2 regions of the Allobosea sp. UC22_33 genome follow, and region 2 is predicted to be linked to the other one. Evidence: predicted binding sites of a transcription regulator. Region 2 holds the regulator's gene; the other holds the start of a gene.
The links. Region 2 encodes PhoB, which activates phosphate uptake and scavenging genes when phosphate is short. Its sites were predicted from a motif close to TGTCATNNANCTGTCAT; they were not measured.
Positions count from the first base shown of each region.

Region 1: phnC (phosphonate ABC transporter ATP-binding protein) is a predicted target of PhoB. The motif match lies at 13,174-13,190, and genes of this name have one in related genera.

Region 1 is NZ_CP170556.1:4,270,128-4,285,716, reverse strand. It holds gene ACFJGT_RS20765 (methyl-accepting chemotaxis protein) at 1-260, opposite strand, end outside; gene ACFJGT_RS20760 (chloramphenicol acetyltransferase) at 457-1,080, opposite strand; gene phnN (phosphonate metabolism protein/1,5-bisphosphokinase (PRPP-forming) PhnN) at 1,079-1,678, shown strand; gene ACFJGT_RS20750 (DUF1045 domain-containing protein) at 1,871-2,566, opposite strand; gene ACFJGT_RS20745 (alpha-D-ribose 1-methylphosphonate 5-triphosphate diphosphatase) at 2,563-3,705, opposite strand; gene phnL (phosphonate C-P lyase system protein PhnL) at 3,705-4,400, opposite strand; gene phnK (phosphonate C-P lyase system protein PhnK) at 4,450-5,256, opposite strand; gene ACFJGT_RS20730 (alpha-D-ribose 1-methylphosphonate 5-phosphate C-P-lyase PhnJ) at 5,253-6,176, opposite strand; gene ACFJGT_RS20725 (carbon-phosphorus lyase complex subunit PhnI) at 6,173-7,375, opposite strand; gene phnH (phosphonate C-P lyase system protein PhnH) at 7,375-7,977, opposite strand; gene phnG (phosphonate C-P lyase system protein PhnG) at 7,977-8,408, opposite strand; gene phnF (phosphonate metabolism transcriptional regulator PhnF) at 8,497-9,276, shown strand; partial or broken gene phnE (phosphonate ABC transporter, permease protein PhnE) at 9,388-10,243, opposite strand; gene phnE (phosphonate ABC transporter, permease protein PhnE) at 10,240-11,121, opposite strand; gene phnD (phosphonate ABC transporter substrate-binding protein) at 11,263-12,177, opposite strand; gene phnC (phosphonate ABC transporter ATP-binding protein) at 12,256-13,074, opposite strand; gene ACFJGT_RS20685 (efflux RND transporter periplasmic adaptor subunit) at 13,500-14,579, shown strand; gene ACFJGT_RS20680 (efflux RND transporter permease subunit) at 14,589-15,589, shown strand, end outside.
Region 2 is NZ_CP170556.1:3,801,165-3,816,753, forward strand. It holds gene odhB (2-oxoglutarate dehydrogenase complex dihydrolipoyllysine-residue succinyltransferase) at 1-801, opposite strand, end outside; gene ACFJGT_RS18555 (2-oxoglutarate dehydrogenase E1 component) at 910-3,867, opposite strand; gene sucD (succinate--CoA ligase subunit alpha) at 4,049-4,933, opposite strand; gene sucC (ADP-forming succinate--CoA ligase subunit beta) at 4,943-6,139, opposite strand; gene mdh (malate dehydrogenase) at 6,218-7,180, opposite strand; gene ACFJGT_RS18575 (TetR/AcrR family transcriptional regulator) at 7,493-8,092, opposite strand; gene zapE (cell division protein ZapE) at 8,095-9,273, opposite strand; gene ACFJGT_RS18585 (amino acid ABC transporter ATP-binding protein) at 9,368-10,120, opposite strand; gene ACFJGT_RS18590 (STAS/SEC14 domain-containing protein) at 10,241-10,627, shown strand; gene phoB (phosphate regulon transcriptional regulator PhoB) at 10,631-11,338, opposite strand; gene phoU (phosphate signaling complex protein PhoU) at 11,352-12,071, opposite strand; gene pstB (phosphate ABC transporter ATP-binding protein PstB) at 12,278-13,078, opposite strand; gene pstA (phosphate ABC transporter permease PstA) at 13,124-14,008, opposite strand; gene pstC (phosphate ABC transporter permease subunit PstC) at 14,020-14,994, opposite strand; gene pstS (phosphate ABC transporter substrate-binding protein PstS) at 15,150-15,589, opposite strand, start outside.

The DNA of each region.
Region 1 (15,589 bases), 470 kb from region 2:
CCGATATAATTCTCGTCGAACTTGCCGGTGGCGATGCCGCCCCAATGCCTGGCCTGGCGCTGCTTGGCGCCCTCGATATGCTGCTCGTTGCTGAAGAACGCCTTCGTTTCCGGGAAGGCGCGCAACTGCGCGTAGAAAGCGTCAAGCGCGGCTGGAATGGACGGGCCCAAAGCGTCGCCGACATCGCGAATGCGCGCCTGCGCTTCCGGGCCGAGTTGCATGAAGGCAAGCCGCTTGCCGAGATGATCCAGTGCCGACATCAGGAGGTCCCCAGCCTCGGGCGGAACCCGTTTCCGCCGAAGGCCGACCATGGTCCCACAAGGTTAACAACCTATGAGGGTGTGTCTTGATCTGGGTCAATTTCTACAGGGGTAGCGCGTACTATACGGCGGGGCGGCTGCTTCCGAGCCGCCTTCGTGAAGGAAATTCATTTTATTTCAAAATGATAGATTGCTCTCAGGTTTCCTCGTAGCGCTTCAGGAAGTGTTCCACGGAGAGGTGTCGAAAATCGTCGAGGGCCGCGCGCAGCCGCGTGTGCTCCCAGTCCCACCAGGCGAGATTCTGCAACCTGTCCGCGATTTCTTCGGCGAATCTTCGCCGGACCAGCTTCGCCGGATTGCCGGCGACGATGGTGTAGGGCGCCACGTCCTTGGTGACGACGGCGCCGCCCGCGACCACCGCGCCGGTGCCGATCGAGCGGCCGGCGAGGACGATCGCGCCATGGCCGATCCAGACATCGTGGCCGATTGTCACGGCATGTGCCCGGCGCCAGTCGAAGAAGGCCTCGTCGTCCTCGGCATCGTCGAAATAGGCGGCGGCGCGATAGGTGAAATGCGACTGGCTTGCGCGGTGCATCGGGTGGTTGCCGGGATTGATCCGGGTCATCGCCGCGATCGAGCAGAACTTGCCGATTGTCGTGTAAATGACATTCGCATCGTTCACGACATAGGAGTAGTCATCCATCGTCGACTCGGCGAAGACGGTGCGCGCACCGATGGCGGTGTAGCGGCCGAGCGTCGCCTGCCTCACCTGGGCGGTCGGGTCGATCAGCGGTTCGAGTCCCAGCTTCTTCGCAGCCATGTCCTCATCCTCTTCCGATATCGCAATCCCCGCCGCTGCGGCGGGCGTGCTGGTTCTCGTGGTCGGTCCCTCCGGCGCGGGGAAGGACACGCTGATGGATGCGGCGCGAGCGGGGCTCGCCGGCGATCCCGGCTATCGCTTCGCCCGCCGCCTGATCACCCGGCCGGCCATGGCCGGCGCCGAGGATCACGATTCCTGCGACGAGGCCGCTTTTCGCGCGATCGAGGCCGATGGCGGGCTGGCACTGAGCTGGCAGGCGCATGGGCTGAGCTACGGCATTCCAGTCGCCGAGCTTTCCGGCATCGATGCGGGCGCCGTCGTGATCGTCAATGTTTCGCGCGCGGCCATTGCAACGGCCGAGCAGCTTGCGGAGCGTGTCGTCGTGCTCAACATCACCGCGCCGGTCGCGGTGCTGGCGCAGCGTCTGGCGGCGCGCGGGCGCGAGACCGAGGCCGACATCGCGGCCCGCCTGAAGCGCGAGGCGCCGCTGACGGCGCAGCGCGCCGAGATCGTCACGATCCTGAACGACCGCAGCGTCGCCGAGGCGGTGGAGGAGCTGCTGGCGGTGCTGCGAGGGTTGGGGCGAGGGTCGGTTTAGCGGTTGAACCGTGCCGTCATTCCGGGGCGAGCGCGAAGCGCTTGAGCCCGGAACCCAGAACCGAGCCGGCTGTTCGGTGAAGCGCGGGATATCCGATACTCTCTTCGTCCACGGCATCGGTTCTGGGTTCCGGGCTCGGCCCTGCGGTCCGCCCCGGAATGACGTCTTGGTTCCGTCGGGAACCTGCACACCTCACCCGAACGAATAGGAATCGAGCAGGCGGAAGCGGCCGGCGCGCTCGTCCTGTTTGAACAGCGCGAAGCGATCGATCCTGACCGGGCCGGCTGGCAGCGCCGCCGCATAGGCGGTCTCAAGCGCCTGCTTCACCGGTCCCGCCTGCTCGCTCGGCAGGGAGCCGGTCAGCGTCATGTGGAAGCGGAAGGCATCGCCGACATAAGGGTAGCCATAGGCTTCGAGATAGGCGTGCTGGGCCGGCGTCAGCGGGCTTTTGAGGCGCCGCGCCTTGTCCGCTTCGGACAGAGGCGCGCGGAAGAGTTCGAAGGCCTGCACGGCCGAGAAGGCGAAGCGCTGCAAAGCCTCGCTCGGCTCGGCCGGCGTCAGCGCGACGAAGGAGCCGAGCGCGGTGATGCTCAGGCCTGCGAGTTCGACGGCGTCGAGCCCGGCGGCATGATTGCGGGCGAAGGCGCGCAATTGCTCCTCACTGCGGCCATCGGCGAGCTCGAAAGGCGCTTTCAGCGTGGCATGGAAGCCGTAACGCCGCGGTTCCTCGGTGAGGGCGGGCCACAGGGCCGGATCGCATCCGGGCGGAACCGCGAAGGGCAGGTCTTCGCCGGTCAGCGCATCATAGCCGAGCACCGCCGAGCCGAAGCGCCAGAGAGCGCTGTCGGCGGCGGGGGCGTAATAGACGGCGTAGCGCGGCTTGCTCAAAATGCGCGCTCGCCCTGCGACCAGACGGCGGCGAGGACAGGCGTCGCGCCGAGTACCTTGAAGCGGACGAGATCGGCGCGCAGGCCGGTCTTGAGATGGCCGCGATCCTTGAGGCCGAGGATGTCGGCGACCTTCCAGGTCACCATGCCCATCGCTTCGGGGAGCGCGATGCCATGGCTGGAATTGAGCTTGACCACGGCCTGGAGCAGGCTCGCCGGGACGTAGTCCGACGAGAGACCATCCAGGAGGCCCTTCTCGGCTAGCTCGGAGACCGAGACGCCGCCGGAATGCGATCCGCCGCGCACGACGTTCGGCGCGCCGGCAACCGTCGCGAGGCCGGCCTGCTTGGCGGCGGCGGCGGCCTCGACCGTGGTCGGGAATTCCGAGATCACCGCGCCTGAGGCGACGCCTTCCTCGACATGCTCCGGGATCGTGTCGTCATGGGTGGCGAGCGGGATGCCGCGTCCGCGGAAGATGTCGACCACGGCCTGCCAGTTCCTGGCGACATTGGCGGCGCCTTCGCGCTGGCGCACCGCGACGTCCTCCTCGAACTCAGCGACCGTCTTGCCGTTGCCGACGGCATAGGTCTTGAGGTGCTGGAGATCGCGCCACTGGCGCTGGCCGGGAGTGTGATCCATCAGCGACACCAGCTGGACCAGCTCATCGTCCTGATAGGGCGCGATATCGGCGAGCAGGTTCGGGCTCGTCAGCTCGCAGCGCATATGAATGCGATGGTCGATGCGGAAAACGTTCTCGCTCTTGCCATAGGCCAGCGACTTCATCACGTCGGCGAAGATGTCCTTGCGGTAGTCCTTGGCCGAGAAGGGCGTGCCGGCGCAGACCGCGTCATAGACGGTGGTGACGCCGGCCGCGGCCATCTGCGCGTCATGGACCAGCGCCGCGGCGAGCCCGTTCGGCCAGAAGACCTTCGGGCGCGGCATGAAATGCTTTTCCATGTTGTCGGTGTGCATCTCGACGAGGCCGGGCGCGACATAGTCGCCGCCGACATCGATCGCGCCGGGCAGGGACGACTTGCCCTGGTCGACGGCGGTGATGCCGTTCGCGTCGAAGGCAATGGTGCCGGTGACGACCTCGTTCTCGAGGATCAGCTTGGCATTGGTGAGAACGGTTTGCATCATCAGGCCTTCCGGAAAGCGGTGATGTCGAGATAGCGCGTCGCGACGCGTTCGCGAACCGCTTCGTCATGGAAAATGCCGACGATCGCGGAGCCGGCGGCGCGGGCCTCGGCGATGAGCTCGACGACGACGTCGCGATTGGCGGCATCAAGCGAGGCGGTCGGTTCGTCGATCAGCATGATTGCCGAGGGGTCGACGAAGGAGCGTGCGATGTTGACGCGCTGCTGCTCGCCGCCGGAGAAGGTGGCGGGCGCGAGGTTCCAGAGCCGCTCGGGCAGGTTGAGCCGGGCGAGCATGGCCTTGGCGCGCTCGGTCGCGGTTTCCGGCGCGGCGCCGCGCGCCAGCAGCGGGTCGCGCACGATGTCGAGCGTGGAGACGCGCGGGATCACGCGCAGGAACTGCGAGACGAAGCCGAGCGTGCGGCGGCGGATGTCGAGCACGGTGCGCGGGACGGCCGCGACGATGTCGACGGGCCGGCCGGCATGGGTGATGCGGATCGCGCCTGCGGTCGGCTTGTAATTGCCGTAGAGGATGCGCAACAGGCTCGACTTGCCGGCGCCGGACGCGCCGGCCAGCACCAGCGCCTCGCCGGCCTCGACATGGAAATTGACGTTGTCGAAGACGGGCAGACGTGCTCCGCCCTGGTTGTGCAGGGTGAAGGTCTTGGCGACGTTCTCGACCTGAATCATCGTGGTCATGGTGTCAGTGCCTTGCCGATTCGCGGTGACGAGGGTGTGACGGAAGCCATCACACGCTCAGCACGGCCGAGGTCAGGAGTTGCGTATAGGCGTGGTGCGGATCGTCGAGGACCTGGTCGGTCAGGCCCTGTTCGACGACGCGGCCGTCCTTCATCACCATCAGCCGATCGGTCAGGAGGCGGGCGACGGCGAGGTCATGGGTGACGATGATCGCGGCGAGGCCGAGATCGCGCACCAGCACGCGCAGCAGGTCGAGCAGGCGGGCCTGCACGGAGACGTCGAGGCCGCCGGTCGGCTCGTCCATGAAGACGAGGCGCGGTTCGGAGACCAATACACGGGCGATCTGCAGGCGCTGCTGCATGCCGCCGGAGAACTGGCGCGGCCGATCGTCGATGCGGGTGCCGGCGATCTCGACGCGCTGGAGCCAGTCGAGGGCGCGCTCGCGGATCTGGCCATAGTGCCGGTCGCCGCGGTCCATCAGGCGCTCGCCGACATTGCCGCCAGCGGTGACGTCCATGCGCAGGCCGTCGCGCGGGTTCTGGTGGACGATGCCCCAGGCGGTGCGCATCAGGCGGCGGCGCTCCTGCTCGGAGACCGAGTAGATATCGAGCGGTTCGGTGCCGCCGCGGAACAGCACGTCGCCCGCGTCGGGCTTGTCGATGCCGGCGAGGCAGCGCAGCAGGGTCGACTTGCCCGAGCCGGATTCGCCGACGATGCCGAGCACCTCGCCCGGCCAGAGGTCGAAGGAGACATCGGCGCAGCCGATGCGCTCGCCATAGAAGCGGCTGACGCTGTCGACGGAGAGCAGGGGCGCGGGTTCGAGCGCGAGCGCGGCCGCTGCGACATGCAGGGTCATGGGGTGGTCTCCTCGACCAGGCCGCTCGCGGCAGCATCGCCCAGCATCGTGCCGCGATGGCCTTCCGCCCGGCGGGTCTCGCAATAATGGCTGTCGGAGCAGACGAACATGCGTCCGCCCTGGTCGTCGATCACGACCTCGTCCAGATAGCTGTCGCCCGCGCCGCAGAGGCCGCAAGGCTGCGTCCAGCTCTGGATGCGGAAGGGATGATCCTCGAAATCGAGGCTGCGCACGCTGGTATAGGGCGGCAGCGCGTAGATGCGCTTCTCGCGGCCGGCGCCGAACAATTGCAGCGACGGCGACATGTGCATCTTCGGGTTGTCGAATTTCGGGATCGGCGAGGGCGCCATCACGTAGCGGCCGTTGACCATGACCGGGTAGTCATAGGTCTTGGTGATCTCGCCATAGCGGGCGATGTCCTCGTAGAGCTTGACCTGCATCAGTCCGTATTCGGCCCAGGCGTGCATCTTGCGCGTCTCGGCCTCGCGCGGCTCCAGACGGCGCAGCGGCTCAGGCGTCGGCACCTGATAGACCATGACCTGCCCGGGCTTCAGCGGCGCTTCCGGGATGCGGTGGCGGGTCTGGATGATCGTCGCCTCGTCCGTCGCCTCGCAGGTACGGGCGTCGGCGGTGCGCTCGAAGAACCTGCGGATCGAGACGGCATTTGTGGTGTCGTCGGCGCCCTGGTCGATGACCTTCAGCGTGTCCGCGGGGCCGATGATCGCGGCGGTGACCTGGATGCCGCCGGTGCCCCAGCCGCGGGCCAGCGGCATCTCGCGCGAGCCGAACGGCACTTGATAGCCGGGCACCGCGACGGCCTTGAGCAGGGCGCGGCGGATCATCCGCTTGGTCTGCTCGTCGAGATAGGCGTAGTTGTAAGCCGGCTTGGTATCGTCCGCCGGCATCTGGTGAATGGTCATTCCGCAGCCTCCGGCATCGCGTTCTGCTCTTGGGCGCCCTGTTCGCGGGCGATCCGCTCCTCGCGCTCCCGGCGGATGCGGCGGATCAGTTCGAGCTCGCCCTGGAAATCGACATAGTGCGGCAGCTTGAGATGCTCGACGAAGCCGGCCGCCTCGACATTGTCGGCGTGGTAGAGGACGAACTCGTCCTGCTGCGCCGGGTAATTGGTGGCTTCGCCGAAATCGCGCGCCTTCAAGGCGCGGTCGACCAGCGACATCGACATCGCCTTGCGCTCGCTATGGCCGAAGACGAGGCCGTAGCCGCGGGTGAATTGCGGCGGCACCTCTTTCGAGCCTTGGAACTGGTTGACCATCTGGCATTCGGTCAGGGTGACGTCGCCGAGATCGACCGCGAAGCCGAGCTCTTCGGGCACGAACTCCACCGCAACCTCGCCGACGCGGACCTCGCCGACGAAGGGATGCGTGCCGCCGAAACCGCGCTGCACGGAATAGCCGAGGCCGAGCAGGAAGCCCTCGTCGCCGCGCGCCATGGATTGCAGGCGCACGTCGCGATCGGCCGGGAAGGAGACCGGATCGCGCGTCAGGTCGAAGGGGCGCGGATCGCCTTCCGGCGGCTCCTCTGCTTCCATCAGGCCCTCGGCGCCGAGGATGTCGGGGACGCGCGGCATGCGAGCGTCGAGCGGGGCTTTCAGGTCGTCATGCTCGGGCTCGACCCGAGCATCTCCGGACACGGAGGTTCCGGCGCCGTCTCGTCTTGAGATGGCCGGGTCAGGCCCGGCCATGACGGCGGGGGAGTCCATCAACCCGAAATCGAACAGCCGGTGTGTGTAGTCATAGGTCGGGCCGAGCACCTGTCCGCCCGGCAGGTCCTTGTAGGTGGCGGAGACGCGGCGGCGGATCGCCATCGCGGCGGTGTCGAGCGGCTCGGATGAGCCGAAGCGCGGCAGCGTCGTGCGATAGGCGCGCATCAGGAAGGCGGCCTCGATCACGTCGCCCTGCGATTGCTTCAGCGCCAGCGCGGCGAGGTCCTGATCATAGAGCGAGCCCTCGTTCATCACGCGGGCGCAGGCCAAAGCCTGCTGTTCGCGGATCTGGGCGACAGAGATTTCCGGCACGGCCGGATCGCCGCGACGGGCCTCGGCGACGAGATCATGCGTGGCGAGGATGGCGGCCTCGCCGCCTTTGACGGCAACGTACATCAGCGAGCCTCCTCGATTTGCGTCGAGCGCGGCAGGCCGATCAGGCCCTCGCCATGCGCGAGCAGAACATCGACGCCGAGCGGGTAAAGCGCGCCGTTCTCGCGCAATTCATCGGTGAAGCCGGAGCGCAGACCCCGCGGCGCGATGATGCGCGAGCCGAGGATCCCAGGGCCGGCGAGGGTGATGGCGGGGCCGCCCTCCAGGCTCGTGACCTGCACGATCACGGTGGTCGAACGATCCGGGAACTGATCGGTGCCGAGATTGAAGGTCGAGAGCCTGGGCTCGTCGGCCGCGCCGTCGATGACCGCGAAGGCGGCCTCGGCGGGGTTCTCGACGAGCGTCGCGCCGCAATGGAAGCGCAGCCAGGCGCCAGCCGGGCCGTTGCGCAGGGCTTCCGGCAGCCAGACCGGGGTCTCGTAATCGGCGAGCGTCAGCAGGGCGGTTGCAGTTGCTATCGCGAGGCCTTCCGGCGGGGCGATCTCGCTGGCGACCTGCTGCAGCGTGCCGGGCTCGGAGAGGGCGGCGAGCAGGGCGCGGAAGGCGGCCTGCGACTGGAAGACCGGGTCGGAGAAGCCGGGAGCGATCCTGGTTTCAGCCGGCATCACGAACCCCTGACCAGCGTGAAGAAATCGACCTTGGTCGCCGCCGCCTTGCGCGAGGCGAGGTCGCGGGCCGATGCCTGCCGGGCGGCGAGCGTGGCGATGCCCTTATGCAATCCGCTGCCCTCGGCCTCGTCCTGGAGGCGGGCGTCGAGCAGGGCGGCGAGCCGCGCCTTCCGGCCGTCGCGGCCGAGCGCATAGGAGAAGCCCATCCGTCCGTTGGACAGGCGCACGACGCAGCGCGTCACGGTGGCCTCGCCGAGATTGAAGCGGCGGCCGGCGCCACCGGCGCGGCCCTCGACCATCACGGTGCCGGTCTCCGGCGCCTTCAACAGGTCATGGTCCGGCGGATCGCCGAGCAGGCTTTCGATCTCGCTGCGGGAGGCGCGCGCCAGCGTCGCCATCCAGCTTTGCCTCGGGGTTTTCTGCGTCATCGGCGCGGGCTCGCTGGTCAGTTCCGAATGTCTAGACTATGCTAGGGGAGTTGATGGCAAAGGTCTATACTTTTCGGATGAAACTTTGATGACGGATGCGGCACTGGCGGAGCGCGACGGGGGAACGGCCTGGCGGCGCATCGCCGACGAACTGGCGGACGCGATCGGGCGCGGCGAGTACAAGCTCGGCGACACGCTGCCGGCCTCGGTCGCGCTGGCCGAGCGCTACGGCGTGCATCGTCATACGGTGCGACAGGCCTTTCGCCATCTCGCGGAACAGGGGCTAGTCACGGTCTCACGCGGACGCGGCACGCAGGTGACAGCGCCGCGCCTGCCCTATCCGATCGGCCGGCGCGTCAGCATGCGTACCAATATGGGCAGGCTCGGCATCACCGGCACGAGCCGCATGCTCTCGGCCGAGGTGGTGGTGGGGGAGGCTGCGGCCTGCTCCGCACTCAAGCTGAAGACCGGGACGCCGCTCTGGCAGGTGCGCGGCGTAAGCCTTGCCGACGGCGTGCCGATGGGCACGGGCACGCATTGGCTCTCGGTCGAGCGCTTCCCGGATTTCGACAAGGCCTATCGCGAGGCGGCCGGCTCGATCACGGCGGCCTTCAAGATTTACGGCATCACGGATTATGTGCGCCTGTCGACGCGCCTGACAGCCCGGCTCGCCGACGAGCCTGAGGCGGAGCTGCTGGAGATCGCGCCGGAGGCGGCCGTGATGATCTCGACGGCGGTCGATGCGCTGCCGGACCTGACGCCGGTGCATCTCGTGAGCAGCGTCTTCGCCGCCGAGCGCGTGGAAATGGTGATCGAGCCGTTCGGGGACTCACCTTCTCCCCTCGGGGGAGAAGGTGGCAGCGCGTAGCGCTGACGGATGAGGGAATGCTTGGCGAGCCGATGACCGGTGAGGCCAGCCGTACCGCCCTCATCCGTCTGCTTTGCAGACACCTTCTCCCCCAAGGGGAGAAGGAAAAGATCACCTTGCCCGGCGGCCGATGATGGCGAAGCGCAGCTTGCCCGACAGGAAGTCGATGGCGGAGACCGCGGCGAGCACCAGCAGGATCAGGAACGAAACCTGCTGCCATTCCAGCGTGCGGATCGTCTCGGCGAGATAGAGGCCGATGCCGCCGGCGCCGACGATGCCGATGATGGTCGAGGATCGCGTGTTCGAACTCGATATAGTAGAGCACCTGGCTCGCGATCACCGGCAGCACCTGCGGCAGCAGGCCGAAGCGGATCTCATGGGCCTTGCCACCGCCGACGGAGGCGACGCCCTCGACCGGCTTGCGGTCGGCCGCCTCGATCGCTTCCGAATAGAGCTTGCCGAAGGCGCCGAGATCGCTGGTCATGATCGCGAGCATGCCGGCGAAGGGGCCGAGGCCCACGACATTCACCCAGATCAGCGCCCAGATCAGGGCATCGACGCCGCGCACGGTGTCGAGCGAACGGCGGGCGAGGAAATGTACGACGCGGTTGGCGACGACGTTGCGCGCCGCGATGAAGCCGAGCGGCAGGGCCAGGATGGCAGCGAGGATCGTGCCGAGGAAGGCGATGGCAATGGTCTCGAACAGCGCCTTCACGAAGATGACGGCGCGCGCCCATGAGCCGGGATCGGGCGGCAGCATCAGCACGACGAAGGTGCCGAGATTACTGAGCCCGGCAATGATCTTCCAGAGCGAGGTTTCGAGCGTCGTCAGCCCGTAGACGAAGAAGCCGGCGAGCGCGACGATGGTGCCGATCGTCGCGAGCTTCGTCTTGAGCGAGCCGCGGATCGCGGCGTCGTGGCGGCGCAGGATGTCGGCGCGCTCGGCCGTCGAGAAGGCGAGGCTCATCGGCCATGCTCCAGGCTGAGGAGGGCGTGGCGCAGCCGCTCGGTGCCGTAGTCGATCAGCATGACCGCGATGATGATCAGCAACAGGATGGCGCTGACATCGGTGAAGTAGAATTTCCGGATCGCTTCGATCAGGTCCTGGCCGATGCCGCCGGCGCCGACGAAGCCCATGATCGAGGCGCCGCGGACATTGATCTCGAAGCGCAGCAGCGCGTAGCTGGCGAAATTGGAGAGCACCTGCGGCACCACCGCGAAGCGCACGATCTGCCACCAGTTGCCGCCGGCGGCGGTGACGCCGTCGACCGGCTTCAGGTCGATGTTCTCGACGACTTCCGAGAAGAGCTTGCCAAGCGCGCCCATGGTATGGATCGCGATGGCGAGCACGCCGGGCAGGGGCCCAAGGCCAAAGGCGATGACGAAGATCAGCGCGAAGACGATCTCGGGAACGGTGCGGCAGAATTCGAGATAGCGGCGCACCGCGAAGCGCAGCCAGGTGGCGCGGCCGAGATTGGCGGCGGCGGCGAAGCAGAACAGGAAGGCGCCGGCGACGCCGAGGATGGTGCCGACATAGGCGATCAGCACGGTCTGCCAGAGCAGCTTCAGCCAGCCCTTCAGGCCCCAGTACCATTCGGAAAGGTCGGCACTGATGCTGGAGAGGCGCAGCGTCGGCAGCGTCTCGTAGATGTATTTCGGGAAGCGGTGGATGTTCTCGAAGAACTTGGCGAGATCGACCTCCGCGCCACGGGCCGAGAGCAGCACGCAGGCGATGAAGACGACGATGCCGATCAGGGCCTGCCGGCGCTTGGCGGAGGAAGCCTGCCGGTAGGCCTCGGCATGGGCCCTGATGGCCGGGTCGTTGCTGTCGATCGCGAGGGTCATTGAGAAGCGCTTCCGAGGGGTCGCGGGATCGGCGGGTGCGATACCGGACAAGGGCGTCATTCCCGGGCGAAGCGAAGCGCAGACCCGGGAATCTCGATCAGGAGATGCCCGGGTCAAGCCCGGGCATGACGGCTTGTTGAATTACGACGACTTCTTCTTGCGGAGCTCGTCGACGAACTTGTTGAGCTCGATGATCGGGTCGTAGGCCTTGTTGTCGACGGCGACGAGCGGGCCCTGCTTGCCTTCATAGATCTTGTCGAAGGCTGCCTTGTCCTTGGTCGCGAGGTTCAGGACCGCGTCGCGGATCTTGGCCTTCAGCTCTTCCGGCATGTCGGTGAGATAGGCCATCGGCGAGTTCACGATCTGCTCGGACTTGAAGATGATCCGGAAGTCCTCGGCCTTGGCCATGTTCTTGCGGGCCATGCGCTGCAGGTTCGATTCCTGCTCGTCGTTCCACCAGTTGGCGGCGATGTCGACCGTGCCCTGCTGGAGCGCGATGATCGCGTTCTCGTGGCTGCCGGTATAGACGACCTTCGAGAAGAAGGTTTCCGGCTCGATCTTCATGCCGTTCAGCGCGAAGCGCGGGACGTTGTTGCCGGAGGTCGAGTTCGGGTCGACGAGGCCGAGGTTCTTGCCCTTGAGGTCCTCGACCTTCTGATAGGGCGAGTCCTTCTTCACGTAGAAGACCGAGTGATAGCCCTTGGTGCCGTCCAGGTTGGTCTCGATGGCGAAGGCATCGACCTTGGCGCCGGTCATGCGGGCGCGGGCGAAGGAGGACGGGCCGTAGGAGGCGATGTGGATGTTGCCGGTGCGCTGGCCCTCGATGATCGCGGCGTAGTCGTTGGCGATGCGCAGGGTGACCTTGGTGCCGAGCTCCTTGGCGAGGTACTGCACGAAGGGGGTGTAGCGCTCGGTGACGCCGGAGGCGTTCTCGGAGGGGATGATCGCGAAGACGAGCTCGGGATACTTGGCCTTCCAGTCCTGGGCGAAGGCCGGGGAGGCGGCGAGCGCCAGGCCGGCGACGGCGAGCGAGAGGGTATGACGACGGGTCAGCATCGATTGGCTCCTGGTTCTAGGCGGGGATAGTCTTCTCGCGGCGACGGCCGTCGGGCCGGTCCGGCGATCTTCTGGAAATCAGGCAGTCTTCTGGCGGGCGCGCTTCGCCTCGGAGGCGGCGATGGCGTCGAGCGCATCCAGCGCCTCGGCGCCGGCATCCTTGGCCTCGATGCCGTAAAGCTCGGCCGCGATCTCGCGGGTCAGCGCCTGCGGCACGTCGTCGAACACGACCTTGCCGGCGGACATGCCGATCAGGCGGTCACAGTATTTCGCGGCGATGTCGAGGTCGTGCAGGTTGCACATCACGGTGATGCCGTCCTCGCGATTGATGCGGAACAGTGCGTCCATGACGACCTGGGTATTGCGCGGGTCGAGCGAGGCGATCGGCTCGTCGGCGAGGATGATGCGCGGCTCCTGGACGAGGGCACGGGCGATGGCGACGCGCTGCTGCTGGCCGCCGGACAGGGTCTCGGCGCGCTGCGCCAGGAGATGGCCCATATCGAGACGCTCGAGTGCCGCGATGGCGCGGATCTTGTCGTCCTCGGAGAAGCTCTTGACCAATGTCAGCGCCGCCGAGCGGTGGTTCAGCCGGCCGAGCAGGACATTGGTCAGCACGTCGAGGCGGCCGACGAGGTTGAACTGCTGGAAGATCATCGCCGTGTCGCGGCGCCAGCGGCGCAGCGAAGCGCCTTTCAGGCCGGTGACGTCCTGCTCCTCGCAGACGATCCGTCCGGAGGTCGGCTCGGTCAGGCGGTTCAGCGTGCGCAGCAGCGTCGACTTGCCGGCGCCGGAGGGGCCGATCACGCCGACCATCTCGCCCTTCGGCACGGTCAGGGTCACAGCGTCGACCGCGTTCCTGTCGCCAAAGCGCTTGGTCAGGCCTTCGATGCGGAGCATGGACTGGTTCTCGGGGCAGATGCGGGCACGAGCGCGTCGCCGCCCGGCCAAGGCCGGAGGGGCAGACATCTCGATTGCCGGGAGCCCTAACGACCACGGATGACAGCGGCGTGACAGCAGGGCGAAAGCCTCGAATGGCGCGATTGAGCTCCCGCGAGCCGGTCAACGTTTCGTGAGGTCTCCAGAATGCGCTTGGACGATCCGCGGCTTACCGGCAGGATGATCGTGGATGCTTGTGTGCGGCGGAGATGCCCGTGACGGTGGGCCTCTTATCGGCAAGCATCTTGCATCGATGGCTACAAGGCCGGATCGATGCGGCATCGGCGCAAGAACCGCTGTTTTTGTGCCGCTGTGGCGCGCCGGCATCTTAGCAACGCCTTTCGTTCCATTTAAGACCAATGGGCGGCAACGGAGCCTCCAGCCTGATGAAGCGGTTCGTCCTTCTTGTTCTCGTCGCCGCCATCGCGGGCGGCGGCTATTATGCCTACCGCAACCAGCGCGCCGGCACCCAGCAGGCCCAGGCGAGCGCGGTCTCGGGTCCGCGCGGCGTTCCCGTCGAGGTCGCCGCCATCGAGCTTGCGACGGTCAGCGAAGAGGTCGAGGCGCTCGGCACGCTTGCCGCCGATGAATCCGTGGTGATCGCACCGGAGATCGCGGGTCGCGTGGTCGCGCTCGGCTTCAAGGAAGGCGAGCGCGTCAAGGTGGGCCAGGAGCTCGTGAAGCTCGACACCGCGATCCTCGATGCCGAACTCAAGCAGTCGCAGGCCGATCTCGGCCTTGCGCGCGATACCTATGAGCGCCTGCGCTCGCTGGTGCAGCGCGGCTCGGGAACGCAAGTCGCGCTTGACGAGGCCGCGGCGAAGCTGGCTTCGAGCGAGGCGCGGATCCAGCTCGCCAAGGCCAAGCTCGCGCAGTCGACCATCGTGGCGCCGTTCACCGGCGTCGTCGGCCTGCGCTCGGTCGGCGTCGGCGACTTCGTCTCTGTCGGCAAGCAGTTGATCACGGTGACCAGCATCGACCCGATCAAGATCGATTTCCGCGTGCCCGAGATCTATCTCAGCCGCCTGAAGGTCGGCCAGCCCGTGCAGATGCGGGTCGATGCGGTGCCGGACCGCAAGTTCCAGGGGCAGATCTACGCGATCGACCCGGTCGTGGATGTGAACGGCCGGGCGATCCGCCTGCGCGCCGCCATTCCGAATGCAGACCTTGTGTTGAAGCCCGGCCTTTTCGCCCGTCTCGTCATCACCATCGACCAGCGCGAGAACGCGATCCTCATTCCTGAAATGGCGGTCGTGCCGGATGCCGTCGGCAAGATGGTCTACATCGTCGATAAGGGTAAGGCGAAGCGCGTCACCGTCGAACTGGGCAAGCGCCTGCCTGGCAAGGTCGAGATCGTCAGCGGGCTGAAGCCCGATATGCAGGTGATCACCGCCGGCCAGATGCGGCTGCGCGACGGCGCCATCATCGCGATCAAGGACAAGGTCGTCCAGACGAGCCAGCTCTAGGACCGACGCATGAGCCTCTTCGAACTCTTCGTCCGCCGGCCCGTTCTCTCGACGGTGTTGAGCCTCTTGGTGATGCTGATCGGCATCGTCTCCTATGGCCGCCTGACGATCCGCGAATACCCCAATATCGACGAGCCGATCGTCTCGGTGCGCACCGATTATCGCGGCGCCTCGGCCGAGATCATCGAGACGCAGGTCACCCAGATCCTGGAGAACTCGATCGCCGGCATCGAGGGCATCGAGATCCTGTCCTCGACCAGCCGCCAGGAGCGCAGCTTCATCCAGGTGCGCTTCCGGCCGGATGTCGATCCGGACGTCGCGGCGTCCGACGTGCGCGACCGCGTCAGCCGCGTGCGCAGCCGCATGCCCGACGAGATCGACGAGCCGGTCATCGCCAAGGTCGAGGCCGACTCGCAGCCGATCCTCTACCTCTCGCTGACCAGCTCGCGGCACGGACCGCTCGAACTGACCGATTTCGCCGATCGCTCGATCTCAGACCGCGTCCAGAACGTCACCGGCGTGGCGGAAGTCCGCATCCTCGGCCAGCGCCAGTACGCGATGCGGATCTGGCTCGATCGCGCCCGCATGTCGGCCTACAGCGTCAGCGTCCAGGAGGTCGAGGCCGCCGTCCGGGCGCAGAATATCGAGATTCCGTCGGGCCGCATCGAGAGCAACGACCGCGAATTCACGGTGCTCTCGCAGACCAGCATGACGACGCCGGGGGAATTCCGCGAGATCGTCGTCAAGGACGCCAGCGGCTTCCCGGTCAAGGTCAAGGACATCGCCAAAGTCGAGCTCGCCGCGCGCGAGGAGCGCAACGCCGCCTGGTTCAAAGGCACGCCTTCGGTCACGATCGGCATCGTCAAGCAGGCGACGGCGAACCCGCTCGATGTCTCCGCCGGCATCGAGGAAGCGCTGCCCGGCATCATCGAGGACCTGCCGGAAGGCATGTCGATCGCCAAGTCCTATGACAGCTCGGTGTTCATCGACCGCTCGATCAAGGCGGTCTA
Region 2 (15,589 bases):
CTTGTAGATGATGTCGGTGCCGTCGATCTCGGCATTGACCGCCGGGATCTCCTTCAGCGCCTGCACGCAGGCCTTCACGAAGAAGCCCATGAAGCCCAGCTTCACGCCGTGCTTCTTTTCGAACACGTCCTTGTACTGGTTGCGCAGCGCCATCACGCCGGACATGTCGACCTCGTTGAAGGTCGTCAGCATCGCCGCGTTGGACTGGGCTTCCTTGAGGCGGCGCGCGATGGTCTGGCGCAGCTTGGTCATCTTGACGCGCTCTTCGCGGGCGCCGTCATCCGGCGCCGAGGGAGCGCGGACGGCGATCGGCGCAGGCGCGGCAGCCGGAGCTGCAGCCCCGCCGGTCGCGATCGCGGCGAGCATGTCGCCCTTGGTCACGCGGCCATCCTTGCCGGAAGCAGCGACCTTGGACGGGTCGACGCCGCTCTCGGCAGCGAGGCGCGAGACGGCCGGGCCGGAATCGGCGGCCTTGGTCGCGGCAGCCTTGGGAGCCTCAGTGGCAGGAGCCGGAGCGGCGGCAGGCTTGGCCTCGGCCTTGGCAGCAGGGGCCGCAGCGGCAGCGCCTTCGCTGATCGTGCCGAGCAGTGCGCTGACGCCGACCGTATCGCCTTCCTTGGCGACGATCTCGCCGAGCACGCCGGCGGCCGGCGCGTTGACTTCCAGCGTCACCTTGTCGGTCTCGAGCTCGACGAGGGGCTCGTCGGCCTTCACCGCCTCGCCCGGCTTCTTGAACCACTTGCCGATGGTGGCCTCGGAAACGGATTCGCCGAGGGTGGGTACGCGGATTTCGGTCGCCATGTCAGGCCTCTGTTGTCTCGTTCTCTGGCGGCAGGTTCGGCACCGGCTAGGGCGCCGATGCAGCAATGAAATCCGGCAGCGCGCTCAAGGCGCCGCCGGAGAAAGATGTCAGGCCGCGAAGGCCTCGTCGAGGAAGGCGTTGAGCTGGGCGAGATGCTTGGACATCAGGCCGGTCGCGGTCGCGGCCGAGGCCGGGCGTCCGACATAGCGCGGACGCTTCGACTTCGAGCCGGCATGGCCCAGCACCCATTCCAGATAGGGCTCGACGAAGGTCCAGGAGCCCATGTTCTTCGGCTCTTCCTGGCACCAGACCACGTCGGCGCCCTTGAAGCGCGCCAGCTCCTGCGCCAGCGTCTTCAGCGGGAACGGGTAGAGCTGCTCGACGCGCATCAGGTAGACATCGTCGACGCCGCGCTTCTCGCGCTCCTCCAGCAGGTCGAAATAGACCTTGCCCGAGCAGAGCACGACGCGGCGGATCTTCGAGTCCTTGACCAGCTTGGTGGTCGACTTGCCGCGCTCGGCATCGTCGGCCAGCACGCGGTGGAAGGTCGAGCCCTCGGCGAGGTCGGCGAGGTCGGAGATGCAGCGCTTGTGGCGCAGCAGCGACTTCGGCGTCATCAGGATCAGCGGCTTGCGGAAGTCGCGCTTCAGCTGGCGGCGCAGGATGTGGAAATAGCTCGCCGGCGTCGAGCAGTTCGCCACCTGCATGTTGTCCTCGGCGCACATCTGCAGGAAGCGCTCCAGGCGGGCGGAGGAGTGCTCCGGACCCTGGCCCTCATAGCCATGCGGCAGCAGGCAGACGAGGCCGGACATGCGCAGCCACTTGCGCTCGCCCGACGAGATGAACTGGTCGAACACGACCTGCGCGCCGTTGGCGAAGTCGCCGAACTGCGCCTCCCACATCGTCAGCGCGTTCGGCTCCGACAGGGTGTAGCCGTATTCGAAGCCGAGCACGGCCTCTTCCGAGAGCATCGAGTTGATGACCTCGTAGCGGGCCTGGTCCTCGCGGATATGGTTCAGCGAGGTGTGGCGGCCTTCCGTCTCCTGGTCGATCAGCACCGAATGGCGCTGCGAGAAGGTGCCGCGCTCGCAATCCTGGCCCGAAAGACGGACCGGGTTGCCGTCGAGCAGCAGCGAGCCGAAGGCCAGCGATTCGGCCGTCGCCCAGTCGATGCCCTCGCCGCTCTCGACCGCCTTCTTGCGGTTGTCGAGGAAGCGCTGGATCGTCTTGTGGACGTTGAAGCCGGCCGGAACGGCGGTGATCTTCTCGGTGATCTCCTTCAGCGTCTCCGCCGGCACGCCGGTGGCGCCGCGGCGCGGATCGTCCTCGTCGGCGCGGATCGCCTTCATGCCGGCCCAGCGGCCGTCGAGCCAGTCGGCCTTGTTCGGCTTGAAGGCCTGGCCGGCGTCGAACTCGACCTCCAGCTTCGCCTTCCAGGCGGCGCGCATCGCGTCGAGCTCGTCGGCACTGATGACGCCTTCCGCCGCGAGCTTGGCGCCGTACAGCTCCAGCGTCGACTTGTGGCCGCGGATCTTGCGGTACATCAGCGGCTGGGTGAAGCCCGGCTCGTCGCCCTCGTTATGGCCGAAGCGGCGATAGCAGAACATGTCGATCACGACCGGCTTGTGGAACTTCTGCCGGAACTCGATCGCGACCTTGGCGGCGAAGACCACCGCCTCCGGATCGTCGCCGTTCACATGGAACACCGGAGCCTCGACCATCTTCGCCACGTCGGACGGATAGGGCGAGGAGCGCGAATAGCGCGGATAGGTGGTGAAGCCGATCTGGTTGTTGATGATGAAATGCAGCGAGCCGCCAGTGCGGTGGCCCTTCAGGCCGGAGAGGCCGAGGCATTCCGCCACGACGCCCTGGCCGGCGAAGGCCGCATCGCCATGGATCAGCAGCGGCAGCACCTTGGAGCGCTCGACGATGTCGCCGAACTGGTCCTGCTTGGCGCGCACCTTGCCGAGCACGACGGGATCGACGATCTCGAGATGCGACGGGTTGGCGGTCAGCGAGACGTGGACGTTGTTGCCGTCGAACTCGCGATCGGCGGACGCACCGAGATGGTACTTCACGTCGCCCGAGCCCTCGACGTCATCAGGCGCGAAGGAGCCGCCCTTGAACTCGTGGAACAGCGCGCGGTGCGGCTTGCCCAGCACCTGGGTCAGCACGTTGAGGCGGCCGCGATGGGCCATGCCGAAGACGATGTCGCGTACGCCGAGCGCGCCGCCGCGCTTGATGATCTGCTCCAGCGCCGGGACCAGCGCCTCGCCGCCATCCAGGCCGAAGCGCTTGGTGCCGGTGAACTTCAGATCCAGGAACTTCTCGAAGCCTTCGGCCTCGACGAGCTTGTTCAGGATCGCCTTCTTGCCTTCCTTGGTGAAGGCGATCTCCTTGTCCGGCCCCTCGATGCGTTCCTGCAGCCAGGCCTTCTGCTCGGGGTCGGAGATATGCATGAACTCGATGCCGACCGTGCCGCAATAGGTCCGCTGCAGCACCGCGACCATCTCGCGGATGGTGGCGAACTCCATGCCGAGCACGTTGTCGATGAAGATCTTGCGGTCGAGATCGGCCTCGGTGAAGCCGAAGGCGGCCGGCGACAGCTCCTCATGATCGGTGCTGCTCTCGATACCCAGCGGGTCGAGATTGGCATGGAGATGGCCGCGCATCCGGTAGGCGCGGATCAGCATGATCGCGCGCACGGAATCGCGGGTCGCCTGCTGCACGTCGGCGGCGGAGAGCGCGGTGCCGGCGGCCTTGGCCTTGGCGCCGAGCTTGTCGGAGATCACCTTCTCGACGACGGCCCAGTTGCCGTCCAGCGCCGAGACTAGCTCGCCGCTGGCGGCGATCGGCCAGTTCGGCTTCTTCCAGGACGCGCCCTTGGCGTTCTGCAGGACGGCTTGCTTGTCGTCCTTCAGCGCGCCGAAGAAGCTCTGCCACTGCTCGTCGACCGACTTGGGATCGGCCTCGTAGCGGGCATAGAGATCCTCGATATAGGCAGCGTTGCCGCCATAGAGGAAGCCGGTCTGCGCGAGAGCCTCGTTGATGTCCTGGCGAGCCATGATGCTCCTGCCTTCCTTCGCCGCTTAAGCCATGTCCGAACCCCTGCCCGGACATCCTTTCAACTTGCCGTCATGCTCGGGCTTGCGCCCTGAGCATCTTGCCGTTTTGCCGTCGCCTCTTCCGGGACGAGATGGTCGGGTCAAGTCCGACCATGACGCGCCCCGGAGAGGCGTCAGGACCTCAGCCCTTCAACACTTCGACCAAGGTCTTTCCAAGGCGCGCCGGCGAGGGCGAGACCCGGATGCCCGCGGCTTCCATCGCCGCGATCTTGTCCTCGGCGCCGCCCTTGCCGCCCGAGATGATCGCGCCGGCATGGCCCATGCGGCGGCCGGGAGGGGCCGTGCGGCCGGCGATGAAACCGACCATCGGCTTCTTGCGGCCGCGCTTGGCCTCGTCCTTGATGAACTGCGCCGCGTCCTCTTCGGCCGAGCCGCCGATCTCGCCGATCATGACGATCGACTCGGTCTTGTCGTCGGCCAGGAACATCTCGAGCATGTCGATGAACTCGGTGCCCTTGACCGGGTCGCCGCCGATGCCGACGGCCGTGGTCTGGCCGAGGCCCTCGCGCGTGGTCTGGAACACCGCCTCATAGGTCAGCGTGCCCGAGCGCGAGACAATGCCGACCGAGCCCGGCTTGAAGATGTTCGCCGGCATGATGCCGATCTTCGACTGGCCGGCGGTGACGACGCCGGGGCAGTTCGGGCCGATCAGGCGCGACTTCGAGCCCGAGAGCGAACGCTTCACGCGCACCATGTCGAGCACCGGGATGCCCTCGGTGATGCAGATGATCAGCGGGATCTCGGCGTCGATCGCCTCGCAGATCGCGTCGGCGGCGCCCGGAGGCGGCACGTAGACGACCGAGGCGTCGGCGCCGGTCTTGGCCTTGGCCTCGTGCACGCTGTCGAAGACCGGCAGGCCGAGATGGAGCGAGCCGCCCTTCCCCGGAGAGGTGCCGCCGACCATCTGCGTGCCATAGGCGATCGCCTGCTCGGAGTGGAAGGTGCCGTTCTTGCCGGTGAAGCCCTGGCAGATGACCTTGGTGTTCTTGTCGATCAGGATGGACATGTCTGCTCCTCAGGCCTTCTTGACCGCGGCGACGATCTTCTGCGCGGCGTCGTCGAGGTCATCAGCGGGAATGACGTTGAGGCCGGACTCGCGGATGATCTGCTTGCCTTCCTCGACATTGGTGCCTTCGAGGCGCACGACCAGCGGAACCTGAAGGCCGACGGCCTTCACCGCGGCGATGACGCCGCGCGCGATGACGTCGCACTTCATGATGCCGCCGAAGATGTTGACGAGGATGCCCTTCACCTTCGGGTCGGCGGTGATGATCTTGAACGCCGCCGTCACCTTCTCTTCCGAGGCGCCGCCGCCGACGTCGAGGAAGTTCGCGGGGGATTCACCGTAGAGCTGGATGATGTCGAGCGTCGCCATGGCGAGGCCGGCGCCATTGACCATGCAGCCGATCGTGCCGTCGAGCGCGATATAGGCGAGGTCGTACTTGGAGGCCTCGATCTCCTTCTCGTCCTCTTCCGTGGTGTCGCGCAGCGCAACGACCTCGGGGTGACGGTAGAGCGAGTTCGAGTCGAACGAGACCTTGGCGTCCAGGCACTTGAGCTGGCCCTGGGTGGTCACGATCAGCGGGTTGATCTCGAGCATGTCCATGTCCTTGGCCACGAACGCGCTGTAGATCTGGCCGAGGACGGTGCCGGCCTGCTTGGCGAGATCGCCGGTTAGGCCGAGGATGCGCGCCATGGCGCGGCCGTGATGCGGCATGATGCCCGTGGCCGGATCGACCGAGAAGGTCTCGATCTTCTCAGGCGTGTCATGGGCGACGGCCTCGATGTCCATGCCGCCCTCGGTCGAGATGACGAAGGCGATGCGCGAGGTCTCGCGGTCGACCAGCGCCGAGAGGTAGAACTCCTTCTCGATGTCCGAGCCGTCCTCGATATAGAGGCGGTTGACCTGCTTGCCGGTCTCGCCGGTCTGGATCGTGACCAGCGTGTTGCCGAGCATCTCCTTGGCGTGGGCCTCGACCTCTGCGACCGACTTGGCCAGGCGAACGCCGCCCTTCGCGTCGGGGCCGAGTTCCTTGAACTTGCCCTTTCCGCGCCCGCCGGCGTGGATCTGCGACTTCACGACGTAAAGCGGCCCCGGCAGCTTCTTGGCGGCCTCGACCGCCTCAGCCACCGTGAGTGCCGGGAAACCGGCCGAAACGGGCGCGCCGAATTCCTTGAGGATGGCTTTGCCCTGGTATTCGTGGATGTTCATGTGCTCGGTTTCCCTGGCAGCGACAAAAATTGACGAAAGGGCGGCCGCGCGTCTCCGCGCCGCCGCCCTCGCTCTAGATCACGCGAGTGACGGATCGACGGTCTTGCAGGCGTCGATCAGGCCCTGGACCGAAGCCACCGACTTCGCCAGCATTTCCTTCTCGGCGCCGTTGAGGCGGATCTTGACGACGCGCTCGACACCCTTGGCGCCGATCACGACGGGAACGCCGACGAACATGTCCTTGACGCCGTACTGGCCCTTGAGCGCAGCCGCCGCCGGCAGCACGCGCTTCTGGTCCTTGAGATAGCTCTCGGCCATCGCGATCGCCGAGGCAGCCGGGGCATAGAAGGCCGAGCCGGTCTTGAGCAGGTTGACGATCTCGCCGCCGCCCTTGCGGGTGCGCTCGACGATGGCGTCCAGCTTCTCCTGCGTGGTCCACTTCATCTTGACGAGGTCCGGCAGCGGGATGCCGGCGACGCCGGAGTAGCGAACCAGCGGCACCATGTCGTCGCCATGGCCGCCGAGCACGAAGGCCGAGACGTCCTTGACCGAGACGTTGAACTCTTCGGCGAGGAAATAGCGGAAGCGGGCGGAGTCGAGCACGCCGGCCATGCCGCAGATCATGTTGGGCTTCAGGCCCGAGAACTTCTGGAGCGCCCAGACCATCGCATCGAGCGGGTTGGTGATGCAGATCACGAAGGCCTTGGGAGCGTACTGCTTGATGCCCTCGCCCACCGCCTTCATCACCTTGAGGTTGATGCCGATCAGGTCGTCGCGGCTCATGCCGGGCTTGCGCGGCACGCCGGCGGTGACGATGATCACGTCGGCGCCCTTGATGTCCTCGTAGGAGTTCGTGCCCTTGTAGCCGGCGTCGAAACCGTCGACCGGCGAGGACTCGGCGATGTCCAGGCCCTTGCCCTGCGGAATGCCCTCGGCGATGTCGAACAGGACGATGTCGCCCAGTTCCTTGAGGCCGGCGAGGTGGGCGAGCGTGCCGCCGATCTGGCCGGAGCCGATGAGGGCGATCTTCTTACGGGCCATTGCCTAGTCCTTTGTTTCTGGCGCTACCATCGATCCGGCCACTGCCGGCTTCGACATTCAAAATGCCTTGGCGCTGCGACAGGCCGGGGACCCGGCCAAACCGTGCGTTCCTTTGGCCCAAACCGGCCTTTTGCCGCAACCCTCGCCGCAAAAGCGGCTTTTCTCGGGCACGGGAGCCCCTCGCGCGGTATCACGCGAGGCCGCTCTTGATTTTTCAAGGACTTAGCGAAATCCCTTGCCCACACTCGGTTCCATCAGGAACGAAATCCGACGATTACAATTTACATATTTTGTAATTGGTCACCAGATTATTCACACGATCCCGCTGCCGAGCACGCGCAGGATGACGCGGATCAAGGTCGAGAGCCGGGTATCGACCGAGGCCTGCGGCACGTCCGCCTCCAGCGCCAGCGAGGCCGGATGGATGAAGCGGTTGGTGGCGTCGATCACGAAGGCGATCGCCCGGTCGCGGTCGCGCGGCTCGAACACGCCGGTCGCCATGCCCTCGTCGACCACCCGCTCGAACAGGGCACGCACGCGGGTCCGGTTGCGCCGACTGATCGCATGCCGCTTGGCAACAGCCAGCGACAAGGCCGCGAACAGATGCGGCTCTTCGGTCAGCAAGTCGCGATTGGCCTTGGCCAGCGCCAGGATCAGGCGCTCCAGCTTGTCGTCGGCGGGATCGGGCCCGTCCGCGACATCGGCCAGCCGGCGCTCGGTCGCCTTCAGCCAGACATCGACGACGGCGTCGATCAGCGCGCCCTTGGACGGGAAGTAGCGGTAGACATTGGCATGGGTCATGCCCGCCTCTTCCGCCACGGCGACGACGGTGAAGCGCTTCAGCCCGAACTTGCGCAGATGCTCGCCGGCGACCGTGAGGATGCGGGTCTCGCTCGGCTCGCGCTGCGCCATCGTCAAGTCTCGACCAGGCCGGTGGTATTCCCGCTCGCCGCCGAGTCGGGCCGGCCATGCGGCATCGCGAGGTATTCCTCGGAACGCATCTCGATCAGGCGGGAAACCGTGCGGTCGAACTCGAAGGCCTCGCGCCCCTTGTTCGCGCGATAGAGCTCATGCGGCTCGGCCGCTGCCGAGGCGACGAGCTTCACATGATGTTCGTAGAGCGTGTCGATCAGGATGATGAAGCGCTTGGCCTCGTTGCGTCGGTCGAAATCGAGGATGGGGATGTCGTCCAGCACCAGCGTGTGGAAGCGCTGCGCCAGCGCGATGTAGTCGGACGCGCCATAGGCCTGCGCGCAGAGATCGGCGAAGCTCGCCCGCGCCACGCTGCCGGCCGCCTGCGGCAGGACGAGATCGTGCCCCTGCACGTTCAGCACCGTGCGTTGCCCCTGCGCCACGCCGGACAGCGCCTTGAAGGCCGTATCGAGCGCAGCCTTCGCCTTCGCGTCGGCGGGCACATGATAGACCGGCGCGCCGCCGAGCTTCTCCAACCGGAAATCGGTGCGCGCATCGAGCTTGAGCACCTCGACCTTGGTCTGCAGCAATTCGATGAAGGGCAGGAACAGCGCCCGGTTGAGCCCGCCCTCATAGAGCCGCGACGGCTCGACATTCGAGGTCGCGACCACGACGACGCCGGCCGCGAACAGCGCCGTGAACAGCCGCCCGAGGATCATCGCATCGGCGATGTCGGTGACGGTGAACTCGTCGAAGCAGAGCAGATAGGCCTCATCAGCAAGATCCGCCGCAACCGGCGCGATCGGATCGGAATCCTTGACCTCGCCGCTCTTGATCTTCTGCCGATAGATGTTGATGCGACCATGCACGTCGGCGAGGAATTCGTGGAAATGCACGCGGCGCTTGCGCTTCACCGGCGCCGCCTCGAAGAACATGTCCATCAGCATGGTCTTGCCGCGGCCGACCGAGCCCCAGACATAGAGCCCTTTCGGCGCACTAGCCGTGTCCGGCTTCTTGCCGAAGAGCCAGCCGAGCGCGCTGCCCTTGCGGGCGAGGCGACGGGCTGCGAGCGTCTCGGTCAGCGCCTGGAGCTTCCTGACCACCGCGACCTGCGCGGGATCGCGCTCGATGGCGCCCGCCTCGACCAGGGCGGCATAACGGTCGGTGATCGAGGCTGACATGACGGTGGGCGCTGGCGATCCGGAGAAGACCTGACCGGGTTACGTTAGCCCTGCCCGCATCGCAAGCCCGCCGAGCATTTCCAGCGAAGCGCCTCTACGCCGACAGCGAGGCGAGAAAGTCGCGCAGACGCGCCTGCCTCGGCGCGGCGAGGAGGCTCCGAGGCGACCCGATCTCGACGATCTCGCCGCCATCCATGAAGGCGACCTGGTCGCCGGTTTCCCGGATGAAGCCGATTTCATGCGTCGCCACGATCAGGGTCGGGCCCGATCCCGCGAGGCCGCGCATGACCTCAAGCACTTCGCTCGCGGCATCCGGATCGAGCCCCGCAGTCGGCTCGTCCAGCAGCATCAATCTCGGCTTCGCCGCCAAGGCTCTGGCGACGGCAAGGCGCCGCTGCTGCCCGCCCGAAAGCTCGTTGGGATAGGCATCGCGCCTGTCGGGGAGCCCGACCCGTTCCAGCGCCGCCATCGCCTCCGCGACGATCTCTCGCCGCGACAGCTTCAGCCGGGCGAGCGGCCCTTCGAGAATGTGCTGCAGGGCGGTCATATGGTCGAACAGCGCGGGCCGTTGGGGGACCATGCCGACGGCGAGAGGCTGGCCTGCGGTCCCGGTCTCGATCGGCTGCCCGTCGACCTGGATCGTGCCCTCGTCGGCCGTCTCGCTCCCGTCGATGCAGCGCAGCAGCGTCGACTTGCCGGCGCCCGATGGCCCGATGATGCACTGGATCGCGCCGGGCGCGACCGCAAGCGAGACGTCGGTCAGCGCCTGCACGCCACCGAAGCGCTTGCCGACATGGGCGATCGTGACGGCCGCGCCTTCAGCCTTCGTGGTCTGCGCCGCGCTCACGTCGCGTCCTCCGCACCGTCCTTCGAGAATGGCGTTGGAGGCCATAGCGTTCGATCTGCGGCAAGACCAGCCCTGCGAACCTCGTCCGCGCCCGCGCGTTGTCGAGCAGGAGGACGATCCATGCTCACGATTCTGCCGGCCCCGGACCATGTCGCCGCCTATCGCCTGTCGCAGACGCTGACGGGAGAGGATCTCGACGCGATCATGGCCGACATCAACGCCCGGCTCGCCCGTCACGAGAAGCTCGGCATCCTAGCCGACATGACCGATTTCACTGACATGACGCTGGCCGCCGCCTGGAAGGACGCGCGCTACAGCCTCGGCAAGCTCTGGGAGCTCAGGCGTTTCCCGAAGGAGGCCGTGATCACCGACAGGGGCTGGCTCGCCGGCTTCGTCGAACTGCTCGACCCGGCGATCCCCTTCGTGAAGGTCCGCGCCTTCAAGCCCGAGGACTACGAGAAGGCGCTGAGCTGGGTCGGCGATATCGAGGGCGGCCCGAACGCCTGAGGCTTAAGCGGCCCCGCCGCGCGCAAAGGTCTCGTCGAAGGCGTAGCCGGCGCCACGCACGGTGCGCAGCGGGTCCTTGGCATCGCCCGGCGTGATCGCCTTGCGCAGCCGCCCGACATGGACGTCGACCGTGCGCTCGTCGATATAGACGTCGCGGCCCCAGACGGCATCGAGCAGCTGGGCGCGGGAATAGACCCGGCCCGGCGCCTGCATCAGGAATTCCAGCAGGCGGAACTCGGTCGGCCCGAGATGGAGTTCACTGCCCGCGCGGCGGACGCGGCGCGTCGTACGGTCGAGTTCGAGATCGCCCGCCGCCAATAGCCCCGCGACGTGACCTGGCTTCGCCCGGCGCAAAAGCGCCTGGATGCGTGCGATCAGCTCCGGCAGCGAGAACGGCTTCACGACATAGTCGTCGGCGCCGGTCGCAAGGCCACGCACCCGCTCGGTCTCCTCGCCGCGCGCCGTCAGCATGATGATCGGCACGCGCTCGGTGTCGCGACGCGAGCGCAGCCGGCGGCAGAGCTCGATGCCGGACAGGCCCGGCAGCATCCAGTCGAGCAGGACGAGATCGGGCGTGTGATCGCGCAGATGCAGCTCCGCATCGTCCCCGCGCGCGACGCTGTCGACCTCGAAGCCCTCGGCTTCGAGGTTGTAGCGCAGCAGCAGGGTGAGCGGCTCTTCGTCCTCGACGATCAGGATACGTGCGGCCATGATGGCTTTGACCTTAGCTTCCCGTCACCGCTTCGACCTCGATATTGGTCGTGTCGAGCTTGGGGCGGTTCGCATCGAGGGAATCGCCGGTGACGAGGTAATGGATCGTCTCGGCGATATTGGTGGTGTGGTCGCCGATGCGCTCGATGTTCTTGGCGCAGAACAGCAGATGCGTGCAGAAGGTGATGTTGCGCGGGTCCTCCATCATATAGGTCAGGAGTTCGCGGAACAGCGAGGTGTAGAGCGCGTCGATCTCGTCGTCGCGCTTCCAGACCTCGAGCGCCTTCTGCTCGTTGGTCGCGGCATAGGCGTCGAGCACGTCCTTGAGCTGGGCCTGCACCAGGCGGCTGATATGCTCCAGGCCGACGACCGCGCGATGCGGCGGCTGGAACTGCCCGGCGATGGCGACAGCGCGCTTGGCGATGTTCTTGGCGAGATCGCCGACGCGCTCGATGTCCGAGGCAAGGCGGATCGCCGAGATCAGCTCGCGCAGGTCCTGCGCCAGCGGCTGGCGCCGGGCGATGGTGAGCACGGCCTTCTCCTCGACCTCGCGCTGGAGGTTGTCGAGACGCTGGTCGGCCGAGATGATCTTCTGGGCGAGCGCGGTGTCGCGGCGAACGAGCGCCACCGTGGAATCGCCCAGCATGCGCTCGGCCATGCCGCCCATTTCGGCGAGGCTGCGGCGGATGCCTTCGAGATCGGTGTCGTAGGAGCGGACGATGTGGTCGGTCATGGCGGCGTGTCCTCTAGATCATTGGCGCCGGTGCAGCGTCGTCTTGTTCGGATCGGATTGCGCATCCTTCAGCCCTCATGCTGAGGAGCAAGCGAAGCTTGCGTCTCGAAGGATGCTCCAGATGGTTCCGGAGCCTCCTGGACCATCCTTCGAGACGCCGAATGCGCGGCTCCTCAGGATGAGGGCTGCTAGTTTGAAACCGGTCCTTAGCCGAAACGGCCGGTGACGTAGTCCTGGGTCTGCTTCTTGGCGGGGTTCATGAAGATCGTGTTGGTCGGTGCGAACTCGATGACCTCGCCGAGATACATGAACGCGGTGTACTGCGAGATGCGCGCCGCCTGCTGCATGTTGTGCGTGACGATCGCGATGGTGAAGTCGCTCTTGAGCTGCTCCAGCAGGTCCTCGATCTTGCCGGTCGAGATCGGGTCGAGCGCCGAGGTCGGCTCGTCGAACAGGATCACTTCCGGCTTCTGCGCGATGGTGCGCGCGATGCACAGGCGCTGCTGCTGGCCGCCGGAGAGGCCCATGCCGGAGCTCTTCAGCTTGTCCTTGACCTCGTCCCAGAGCGCGGCGCGGCGCAGCGCGCCCTCGACGCGGTCGTCGAGCTCCGACTTCGGCGGCTTCTCGTAGAGGCGGATGCCGAAGGCGACGTTGTCGTAGATCGACATCGGGAACGGCGTCGGCTTCTGGAAGACCATGCCGACGCGCGAGCGCAATTCGTTCACGTCGACATCGTTGGAGATGATGTTGCGGCCGTCGAGCATGATCTGCCCTTCCGCGCGCTGCTCCGGATAGAGCGAGTAGATCCGGTTGAAGATGCGCAGCAGGGTCGACTTGCCGCAGCCCGACGGGCCGATCAGCGCCGTGACGTGGCGGTCGCGGAAGTCCAGATTGATGTTCTTCAGCGCCTTGTGCTCGCCGTAGTAGAAATCGAGGTTCTTCACCGCGATCCGGACGGGCGCCTCGGCATCGAGCGACTGGGGGGAGAGTTCAAGGGTCGAAAGCATCGACTTAGGTCCTCAAGGTCGGTCGCGACCGGGTTGGTTTCAGGCTCACTTGCTGCCGGCGACGATACGCCGGGCAACGATCGAGAGCACGAGGATCGAGACGGTGATGATGAGAGAGCCGGCCCAGGCGAGCTGCTGCCAGTTCTCGTAAGGGGCGGAGGCGAACTGGTAGATCGTCACCGGCAGGTTAGAGACGCCGCCGACGAGCGTCGGCGAGAACCAGAAATTGTTGTTCAGCGCGGTGAAGAGCAGCGGCGCGGTCTCGCCGGCGATGCGGGCGAGCGCCAGCAGGATGCCGGTGACCATGCCGGCCTTGGCCGCGCGCCAGGTCACCGAGGTGATGACGACGGAGGGCGGCGCGCCGAGCGCGGCGCCGGCCTCGCGCAAGGGTCCGGGCACGAGGCTCAGCATGTCCTCGGTCGTGCGCACGATCACGGGGATCGCGATGATGCCGAGCGCGACGCCGCCGGCCCAGCCGGAATAGCCCCGGAACGGCTCGACCAGGATGACGTAGACGAACAGGCCGATCAGGATCGACGGCGCCGAGAGCAGGATGTCGTTGATGAAGCGGATCAGGTTGGCGAGCTTCGAGCGGCGGCCGTATTCGGCAAGCCAGGTCCCGGCCAGAACGCCGATCGGCGTGGCGATGGCGATGCCGAGGAAGGTCAGCACGAAGGAGCCGACGATGGCGTTGGCGATGCCGCCGCCTTCCGTGCCGGGGCCGGGCGTGACCGCCGTGAAGGTCGCGACGGAGAGCCCGCCGATCCCCTTCACCACGAGCATGCCGAGGATCCAGAACAGCACGAAGATCGCGGTGAAGGTGAAGCCGGTGGCGATGATCTTCATCAGCCGGTCGGCGGTGCGGCGGGACTGGCGCACGCGCCCCCAGGGCTGATGCGGCAATTCGCGAGGCGTGGTCGTCATGGTCATGGAGGTTAGCCTCAGTAGCGCTTGACGCGGGCGACCAGCAGTCGCGCGATGACGAGGACGACGAAGGTGACGAAGAACAGGATGCAGCCCAGCGCGATCAGCGAGTTGAGCTGCAGGCCCATGGCCTCGTTGAACTCGTTGGCGATGCGCGAGGCGATGGTCGAGCCGGGATCGAGGATCGAGGCCGAGAGCCGGTTGGCGTTGCCGACGACGAAGGTCACCGCCATCGTCTCGCCGAGCGCGCGGCCCAGCCCCAGCATGATCGCGCCGATGATCGAGACGCCGGCCTGCGGCACCAGCACATGGCGCACGACCTCCCAGGTCGTGGCGCCGATGCCATAGGCGCTCTCGCGCAGCACCGAGGGGATCTGCTCCAGCATGTCGCGGGTGATCGAGGCGATGAACGGCACGATCATGAAGGCGAGGATGATGCCGGCGGTGAAGATGCCGAGACCCGAGGGCGAGCGCGAGTAGAGCACCGTGCCGACGATCGGGATGCCCTCGACGATGTTCGAGAGCGGGATCTGCACATAGGCCGCGAAGAGCGGCACGAAGACGAACAGGCCCCACATGCCGTAGATGATCGAGGGCACGGCGGCCAGCAGCTCGATTGCGGTCGAGACAGGCCTCTTGAACCAGGCCGGCGCGAGCTGCGTCAGGTAGACCGCGATGCCCAGCGAGAGCGGCACGCCGATCACCAGCGCGATCAGCGCCGTCGAGAGCGTGCCGACGATCGCCGGCCAGGCGCCGTATTGCTCGTTCTGGGTGTCCCAGACGCTGGAGGTGATGAAGCCGAGGCCGAATTCGCGGAAGGCCGGCCAGCCGCCGATGATCATCGAGAGCATGATGCCGGCGAGCAGCACCAGCACCAGCAGCGCGGCGCCGAAGCTGGCATTGCGGAAGACGAGATCGAAGGTCGCCTTCGGCGTCTTGCGCACGATCGGCGTCGCGCCGGGAATGCTGGTCATGTCGGTTGCTGCGGTCATCCGCGGAGGCTCCGGTGGCATGGCCGGGATCGTCGGGAGGCCCGCCCGATCCCAGCCCTCATCCTGAAGAGCCTCCCGCGGGAGCTCCTCAGGATGAGGGCTTGATGAGGGTGGCGAGGCGGGTCGAACCCGCCTCGCCCTGTCGATGGAAGCGATCAGAAGATCGGCTTGCCCGAGGTGTCGGTCACGCCCTTCCAGGCGCTGCGGACCTGGTCCTTCACGTTCGCCGGCAGGGCGACGTAGTCGAGCTCGCTGGCGAGCTTGTCGCCGTTCTTGTAGACCCAGTCGAAGAACTTCAGCGCGGCCTGCGTCTCTTCCGGCTTCTCCGGCTTGGCATAGACCAGGATGAAGGTCGCCGAGGTGATCGGCCAGGCATCCGCGCCCTTCTGGTTGTTGAGCGAGATGCCGAAGCCCGGCTGCTCGTTCCAGTTGGCGTTGGCGGCGGCGGCCTGGAAGGCCTTCTCTTCCGGCGCCGGGAAGTTGCCGTCGGCATTCTTCACCAGGGCGTGCGAGAGCTTGTTCTGCTTGGCATAGGCATACTCGACATAGCCGATCGAGTTGGCGACCTGCTTGACCGAGGCCGAGACGCCCTCGT